2 regions of the Streptomyces sp. B15 genome follow, and region 1 is predicted to be linked to the other one. Evidence: predicted binding sites of a transcription regulator. Region 1 holds the regulator's gene; the other holds the start of a gene.
The links. Region 1 encodes HspR, which represses chaperone genes until heat shock. Its sites were predicted from a motif close to TTGAGNNNNNNNNNCTCAA; they were not measured.

Region 1 (4,414 bases):
TGTCGGGCAGGAAGCGGGAGGTGATGTAGCGGTCCGAGAGCGCCGCGGCGGCCACCAGCGCGCTGTCGGAGATCTGCACCTTGTGGTGCGCCTCGTAGCGCCCCTTGAGCCCGCGCAGGATCGCGATGGAGTCCTCCACGGTGGGCTCGGCGACCAGCACCTGCTGGAAGCGGCGCTCCAGTGCCGCGTCCTTCTCGATCCGCTCGCGGTACTCGTCCAGCGTCGTGGCGCCGACCATCCGCAGCTCACCGCGGGCCAGCATCGGCTTGAGCATGTTGCCCGCGTCCATGGCGGAGTCGCCGCCCGCCCCGGCGCCGACGACGGTGTGCAGCTCGTCGATGAACGTGATGATCTGCCCGTCGCTCTCCTTGATCTCGGAGAGCACCGTCTTGAGCCGTTCCTCGAACTCACCGCGGTACTTGGCGCCCGCCACCATGGCGCCCAGATCGAGGGCGACCAGCCGCTTGTCGCGCAGCGACTCGGGCACATCGCCCTTCACCACGCGCTGCGCCAGCCCCTCGACGACGGCCGTCTTGCCGACACCCGGCTCGCCGATGAGGACGGGATTGTTCTTCGTACGACGGGAGAGCACCTGCACCACACGGCGGATCTCCTGGTCCCGGCCGATAACCGGGTCCAGCTTGCCGTCCCGGGCCGCGGCGGTCAGATCGGTGCCGAACTTCTCCAGGGCCTTGTAGGTGCCCTCCGGGTCCGGGTTGGTGATGCGCCTGCTGCCGCGCTGCGCGTTGAAGGCGTCCAGCAGCTTCTTCTCGTCGGCGCCCTGCTGCTTGAGCAGCTCACCGGTGGCTCCGCCCTTGGCGGCCAGCGCGATCAGCAGATGCTCGGTGGAGACGAAGCTGTCACCGAGGTCCTTGGCACGCTGTGCGGCGTCCGCGATGACGGCGAGCAGATCGCGGTCGGCCTGCGGCCGGCTGACGGTCTGGCCCTGCACCGTGGGAAGCGCCGCGAGCTGCCGCTCGGCGCCCGAGCGCAGCGCCGCCTGGTCGGCCTCGACGGCGGCGATCAGGTCCTGGATGTTCTCGTTGTCCTCGCCCGTGAGCAGGGCGAGGAGCAGATGGGCGGGGGTGATGTCGGGGTGGCCGTCGCTCACCGCGCGGTCGTTGGCCGCGCTGATGGCGTCCCGGCTCTTGTTGGTCAGCTCCGCGTCCACTTCTCCTGCGCTCCTCCTCCTGTGCTGTCTGCAGGCGCCCCGGGCACCTGGGTGCCCCAGCGGTGCCCGCGCCCCGGAAATGGCGCTTGCTACCTACAGCATGCAACAAGTTGAGTCTATTCCGCTCAACTCAAAAACGTCTACGATCCTTCTTAGTTCCCGGCCGCTTCCGGCCCCGGGTACCCGCCCAACGAGCCGCCCCGCAGCGGCATTTGGAGCTGACAGAAGTGAAGATTGGCATTGCTGGCACCCACCGTGTCGCCACGGTGATGCTCACCTCCGGCGCCGTGCTGACGACGGGCGCGCTGGCCGCCCCGGCCGCCATGGCGTCACCGGCCACTGTCGCCGCCGCGAAGAAGCCGTCCATCACCGCCAAGGGCGGCTATGTGATGAACAGCGGCACAGGCAGGAGCCTCTACACCAAGGCCGCCGACACCCGGCGTTCCACCGGCTCCACCACCAAGATCATGACGGCCCGGGTGGTGTTGGCGCACAAGAACCTCAACCTCTCCCGCAAGGTCACCATCCGGAAGGCCTACAGCGACTACATCGTCCGCAACACCGCCTCCTCGGCGCGGCTGATCGTCGGCGACAAGGTCACCGTCCGCCAGCTGCTCTACGGTCTGATGCTGCCCTCGGGCTGCGACGCCGCCTACGCGCTCGCCGACACCTTCGGCAAGGGCAGCACCCGCAAGGCACGGGTGAAGTCCTTCATCGGCAAGATGAACTCCACCGCCAAGAGTCTCGGGCTGAAGAACACCCACTTCGACTCGTTCGACGGCATCGGCAAGGGCCGCAACTACTCCACCCCGCGCGACCTGACCAAGCTCACCCGCGACGCGATGCGCCACTCCACCTTCCGCTCGGTCGTGAAGACCCGCTCCACCAAGCAGAAGACGGTCACCAAGAGCGGCGGCTACCGGTACATGAACTGGCGGAACACCAATCCGCTGCTGGGCAGCTACTCGGGCGCGCTCGGCGTCAAGACCGGCTCGGGCCCCGAGGCCAAGTACTGCCTGGTGTTCGCCGCCAAGCGCGGTGGCAAAACGGTGATCGGCACCGTTCTGGCCTCGTCCTCCGCCGCCAAGCGGTCGTCGGACGCCAAGAAGCTTCTCTCTTACGGCTTCGCGAAGTAAGCCCTCACGCTGTGGGGCCGAGCCCCGCCCCCTCGTTGTGGGCCATCGTCCCGCCCTTGGCGGAACAGATGCCCGCAACAGGGAGGGGCCCAGGCCCCGCAACCCCGGGGTCCCGAGGATTACTCCCTCGGTTTGGGGCGCCAGACGACCAGGGCGCTGGAGGAGCGCACATCCTCGTACGGCACCAGATCGCGCCGATACGAGGCATGCACCTGCGCCTCGCGCTGCTGCATCGCCGCCGCGGCGCCCTCGACCGCGGCGGACAGCTCGGCAACCCGCTGCTGCAGCGCCGCGACCTGGTTCTCCAGTTCGATGATGCGCTTGATCCCGGCGAGATTGATGCCCTCGTCCTGGCTGAGCCGCTGCACCTCGCGCAACTGCTCGATGTCCCGCGCCGAGTAGCGGCGGCCCCGCCCGGGTGTGCGGTCGGGCGAGACCAGGCCCAGCCGGTCGTACTGCCGCAGGGTCTGCGGGTGCAGCCCCGAGAGCTGGGCGGCGACCGAGATGACGTAGACAGGAGATTCGTCCGTCAGCTCGTACGCCGCGGAGCGCCCAGCCGCGAATCGTCTGCGTCCGTCCCGGCCGTCCACCTCAGTCTCCCTTCGCTGCCTTGAACAACGCGGCCCGCGGATCCTCACCCGCCGTCGCGTCCCGGTAGGACTCCAGGGAGTCCTTCGCCTTGTCGTCCAAATTCTTGGGCACCGCGACCTCCACTGTCACCAGTAGGTCGCCGCGGGTTCCGTCCTTGCGGACAGCGCCCTTGCCCCGGGCCCGCATGGTGCGCCCGGACGGCGTACCCGCCGGGATCTTGAGGGTGACGGGTGGGCCGCCGAGCGTGGGGACCTTCACTTCACCACCGAGTGCGGCCTCGGGGAAGGTGACCGGCACGGTGACCGTGAGATTGTCGCCCTTGCGCCCGAAGACCGGGTGCTTGTCGACGTGCACGACGACGTACAGGTCACCGTTGGGTCCGCCCCGCTCGCCCGGGGCGCCCTTGCCGCGCAGCCGGATGCGCTGCCCGTCGGTGACGCCCGCGGGGATGCGGACCTGCATCGTGCGCGAGCTGGTCGCCCGTCCGGACCCCTTGCAGACCTCGCACGGATCCTGCGCGATCAGACCGCGCCCCTTGCAGTCCACGCACGGGTCGGTCAGCGAGAAGCCGCCGCCGGTGCCGCGCGAGACCTGCCCGGTGCCCACACAGGTGGGGCACACCCGCGGGGTGCCGTTCTTGTCCCCCGTACCGGCGCACTCCTTGCACGCGGCGCTGGAGGACATCCGCAGCGGGACCGTGGCCCCGTCGACCGCCTCGGTGAAGCTGAGCGTCACCTCGGACTCGATGTCCTGACCGCGCCTGGGCTGGGTACGGGTCCCGGTACCGCCGCGGTTGAACAGGCCGCCGAAGACGTCGCCCAGCCCGCCGCCGAAGCCGCCGGGCGAGCCGGCACCGCCGCCGCCCTGGCCGCCGCCGAACAGGTCGCTCAGGTCGAAGTTGAACGTTCCGGCACCACCGGGCCCGCCCGGTCCGCCGCCGGGCCGGAAGCCTCCGTTGCCGAAGAGGGTGCGCGCCTCGTCGTACTCCTTGCGCCGCTTGGGGTCGCCGAGCACGTCGTACGCCTCGGAGGCGTCCTTGAAGCGCTCCTCGGCCTTGGGGTCACCTGCGTTGGCGTCGGGGTGGTTCTCCCGGGCCAGCTTGCGGTACGCCTTCTTGATCTCGGCTTCGGTTGCGTCCTTGGGGACGCCGAGGACCTTGTAGTAGTCCTTCTCGATGAAGTCCTTGGTACTCATCCTCGACGTCCCTCCTCCCGTACGCGGTCAGCCCTCGTCCGGGCCACCGTTCTCCTCTTCAGCCGCCGACGCCTCGGCACCGGCCTCACCCTTGCCGCCCGTACCGCCTGCGGCACCGGGCTGCGGCTCGGCGACCCCGACCCGTGCGGGACGGATGGTCCGCTCGCCGATTCGGTACCCGGGCTGGAGGATCTGCACGCACGTCGTCTCCGTGACATCCGGAGAGTAGGAGTGCATCAGCGCCTCGTGGACCGTCGGATCGAAGGGCTCGCCCTCCTTGCCGAACTGCATCAGCCCCATCTTGGCCGCGACCATCTCCAGC
Region 2 (4,414 bases), on a different contig from region 1:
GCCAGTCCGGTGGCGACGCCCGGCACTGCCGTGCGGCGCTCGGCCGGGTCCTGTGCGGCCTCGGGGGTGTGCCGCGGATGGCCGATCAGTTCGCGCAGCGCCTCCACCCCGACGGTGTAGGGCAGCTCGGCCTCGCCCAGCTGGTGCTTGGCCGCGACCTTGCGCAGCACCCGCTGGACCGACCGCTCCAGGGAGCGGACGCCTGCCTCCCGGGTGTATTCGGCGGCGAGCTTGCGCAGTGCCGCCTCGTCGAAGACGACCTCGCCGCTCTCCAGGCCGGCTCGCTCCAGTTGGCGGGGCAGCAGATGGTCGCGGGCGATGGTGATCTTCTCGTGTTCGGTGTACCCGTCGAGCTCGACGACCTCCATGCGGTCGAGCAGGGGCTGCGGGATGGCTTCCAGGACGTTGGCGGTGGCCAGGAAGACAACGTCCGACAGGTCGAGCTCGACCTCCAGGTAGTGGTCCCGGAAGGTGTGGTTCTGCGCCGGGTCGAGGACCTCCAGCAGGGCCGCTGCCGGGTCGCCGCGGAAGTCGGAGCCGACCTTGTCGACCTCGTCCAGCAGGACGACCGGGTTCATCGATCCGGCCTCCTTGATGGCACGGACGATGCGGCCGGGCTGGGCGCCGACGTAGGTGCGCCGGTGGCCGCGGATCTCGGCCTCGTCCCGGACGCCGCCGAGTGCGACGCGGACGAACGTGCGGCCCATCGCACGGGCCACGGACTCGCCCAGCGAGGTCTTTCCGACGCCGGGCGGGCCGGTCAGCGCCAGCACGGCGCCGCCCGCCCGTCGCCCACCACCACCCGTAGAGGACGCGCTCCGCGCGGCATTGTCCGTCTGCCGCCCGCCGACGACACCGAGGCCCCGCTCGGTGCGCCGCTTGCGTACGGCCAGGTACTCGGTGATGCGTTCCTTGACGTCCTGCAGCCCGGCGTGGTCGGCGTCCAGAACGGCCTGGGCGCCGGTGATGTCGTAGGCGTCCTCGGTGCGCTCGTTCCAGGGCATCTCCAGGACGGTGTCGAGCCAGGTGCGGATCCAGCTGCCCTCGGGGGACTGGTCGCTGGAGCGTTCCAGCTTGTCGACCTCCTTGAGGGCGGCCTTCTTGACCTCTTCGGGCAGGTCGGCCGCCTCGACGCGGGCGCGGTAGTCCTCGCTCTCGTCCTCGGGGTCGCCGTTGAGTTCGGCGAGCTCCTTGCGGACGGCTTCGAGCTGGCGGCGCAGCAGGAACTCGCGCTGCTGCTTGTCGACGCCCTCCTGGACGTCCTTGGCGATGGACTCGGCCACGTCCTGCTCCGCGAGGTGGTCGCGCAGGGCGGTCGTGGCGATCTTCAGTCGCTCGACCGGCTCGACGGTCTCCAGCAGCTTCAGCTTCTGCTCGGTGGACAGGAACGGGGAGTAGCCGGCGTTGTCGGCGAGCTGGCCGACGTCGTCGATCTGCTGCACCCGGTCCACGACCTGCCAGGCGCCCCGCTTGCGCAGCCAGTCGGTGATGAGGGCCTTGTACTCCTTCATCTGCTCGGTGACATGACCGGGCAGGGGGTCGGGCACGGTCTCGGCGACCGGCGTGCCCTCCACCCACAGCGCGGCGCCGGGCCCTGTGGTCCCGGTGCCGACGCGGATGCGGCGCAGCCCGCGGATGAGTGCGCCCGGGTCACCGTCGGCGAGGCGTCCGATCTGCTCCACCCGGCCCTCGACGCCGATCTCGGCGTAGCTGCCCTCGACCCGCGGGACGAGCAGCACACGGGGCTTGTCACCGTCCGGCGCGTCCGAGGCGGCGGACTTCGCGGCGTCCACGGCGGCCCGCACATCGTTGTCCGAGAGATCCAGCGGCACCACCATTCCCGGCAGCACGACGCCGTCCTCGGCGTCGATGGGCAGCACAGGCAGGGTGAGCGGTGTGGACTCCAGGGACTCAGCAGCCATGATCTCTCCCTAGGCAGGCAAGTTGAGTAGTACCCACTCAATGCTTTTGAGGCTGCTTGTGTTCCCCCGGATCCGGGAAGTTCTGTTCGCTGTCAGCGATCGAGAACGGGCGGTGCTCGTCCTACCCTGCCCCCATGCCGAACGCCGTCAACGCAGTAGCCCACCAGCCGCCGACCACGATCGAACGGCGGGACGGCCCCTACGGGGAGGTCGTACTGCGGCAGCGGGGGCCGCAGTACGAGATCGTCGCCAACGGGTGCTTCCTGATGGACACCTCGGACGGCCGCTCCGAGCGGCTGCTGGTGCGCGCGGCCCTGGACGAGCTGGCCACCAGGACCGCGCCGCACGTACTGATCGGCGGGCTCGGGGTCGGCTTCTCGCTGGCGGAGGCAGCGGCCGAGCCCCGGTGGGGCCATATCACCGTCGTCGAACGGGAGCCCGCGATCCTCGACTGGCACGGCACCGGTCCGCTCTCCGAGATCACCGGCCGGGCGCTGGCCGACGCCCGCACCGAGCTGGTGGAGGCCGACCTGGTGGCGTATGTGCACGAGTCGGCCGCCGCCGGGCGGCGCTTCGACGCGCTGTGCCTGGACATCGACAACGGCCCCGACTGGACCGTCACCGACGACAACACCACGCTCTACTCCCCCGCCGGACTGGCCGCCTGCCGGGCGGCTCTCACCCCCGGCGGAATCCTCGCCGTGTGGTCGGCACAGCCGTCGCAGAGATTCGAAGGATGTCTGCGTAATGCGGGATTCTGCCGTGTTCGGACGGATGAGATCACAGTCGCCCGAGGCGTCCCCGACGTGGTCCACTTCGCGGCGCGACCGGCGTAGCCTAGGCCCGTAGCAGGCCCTTACGCTGCTGTCCCAGGAAAGCCGGAAAGAGCCACAGGGGCGGGGTCGCATGGACCAGAAGAACACCACTCAGACACCTGGCGGCGCTGCCGCCGCGACCACCCCGGGCGCCCAGCGTCGCATCCTCGTCGTCGAGGACGACCCCACCATCGTCGACGCCATCGCGCGGCGGCTGCGGGCCGAGGGCTTCCAGGTGCAGACGGCGGGCGACGGGCCCGCTGCCGTGGACACCGCCGAGGCATGGCAGCCGGACCTGCTGGTGCTGGATGTGATGCTGCCCGGCTTCGACGGCCTGGAGGTCTGCCGCCGGGTACAGGCCCAGCGACCGGTCCCGGTGCTGATGCTCACCGCGCGGGACGACGAGACGGACATGCTGGTCGGCCTCGGTGTGGGTGCCGACGACTACATGACCAAGCCGTTCTCGATGCGGGAGGTCGCCGCACGGGTGCACGTACTGCTGCGCAGGGTCGAGCGGGCCACCCTGGCCGCGCACACACCGCGCAGCGGCATACTCCGGCTCGGGGAGCTGGAGATCGACCACGCGCAGCGGCGGGTCCGCGTCACCGGTGAGGACGTACACCTGACACCCACCGAGTTCGACCTGCTGGTGTGCCTGGCGCACTCCCCCCGCGCCGTGCTCTCGCGCGAGCAGCTGCTGGCCGAGGTGTGGGACTGGGCGGATGCCTCCGGCACCCGCACCGTCGACAGCCACATCAAGGCTCTGCGGCGCAAGATCGGCGCGGAGCGCATCCGCACCGTGCACGGCGTCGGATACGCCCTGGAGACCCCGGGCCCGGAGGGCGCCACGGCGCCGGTGACGGGCGCCGCGACGGAGAGCTCCTGACGGCCGGCGGAGACGGAGCGACGTGTCCGTGTCCATGTCCTTCTCCCTGACGGCCCGCACGCGCTCCCTCGCGCGCTCCCTGGCCCGCCTGCTGCTTCGCGGGGCGGCCCGCTGCAGGCGGGCCGCCGTCCGGCATGCCGCCCACGCCTGGGAGCGGCTGTGGGAGGGGTTGCGCCCGGTGGACCCCTACCGGTCGGTCAAGGCGGCGCTGGGCTGGCTGGTGATCGTCTCCGTGGTGATCACCACGCTGCTGGCGCTGTTCGCCATGCAGTCGGCGACCGAGCTGCGGGTCATCACGATCATCTCCATCGTCGCCTCGCTGCTGATCACCCAGTTCGTGGCGCAGTCGCTGACCGCGCCGCTGGACGAGATGACGGACGCCGCCAAGGCGATGGCGAGCGGCGACTACTCCCGACGGGTGCGCGGCGAGCGGCGGGACGAGTTCGGCGAGCTGGCCGCGAACTTCAATCGAATGGCCGCCGATCTGGAAGCCGTCGACCAGCACCGCAAGGAGCTGGTCGCCAACGTCTCGCACGAGCTGCGCACCCCCATCGCGGCGCTGCGCGCGGTGCTGGAGAACGTGGTGGACGGCGTCTCGGACGCCGACCCGGAGACGATGCGCACCGCCCTGTCCCAGACCGAGCGGCTGGGCCGGCTCGTCGCCCACCTGCTGGACCTCTCCCGGCTGGACAACGGGGTGGTGCCGCTGCACTCGCGCCACTTCGAGGTGTGGCCGTATCTGGCGGGTGTGCTCAAGGAGGCCAACATGAGCAAGGGCTCGGGCCACTCCC

Region 2: lon (endopeptidase La) is a predicted target of HspR. The motif match lies at 1,945-1,963, and genes of this name have one in related genera.

Annotation. Positions count from the first base shown of each region.
Region 1 is NZ_JAGPXJ010000019.1:70,892-75,305, forward strand. It holds gene clpB (ATP-dependent chaperone ClpB) at 1-1,171, opposite strand, end outside; gene KBY19_RS11890 (serine hydrolase) at 1,399-2,307, shown strand; gene KBY19_RS11895 (heat shock protein transcriptional repressor HspR) at 2,427-2,897, opposite strand; gene dnaJ (molecular chaperone DnaJ) at 2,899-4,092, opposite strand; gene grpE (nucleotide exchange factor GrpE) at 4,120-4,414, opposite strand, start outside.
Region 2 is NZ_JAGPXJ010000007.1:52,864-57,277, reverse strand. It holds gene lon (endopeptidase La) at 1-1,922, opposite strand, end outside; gene KBY19_RS05490 (spermidine synthase) at 2,057-2,758, shown strand; gene KBY19_RS05485 (response regulator transcription factor) at 2,829-3,623, shown strand; gene KBY19_RS05480 (ATP-binding protein) at 3,658-4,414, shown strand, end outside.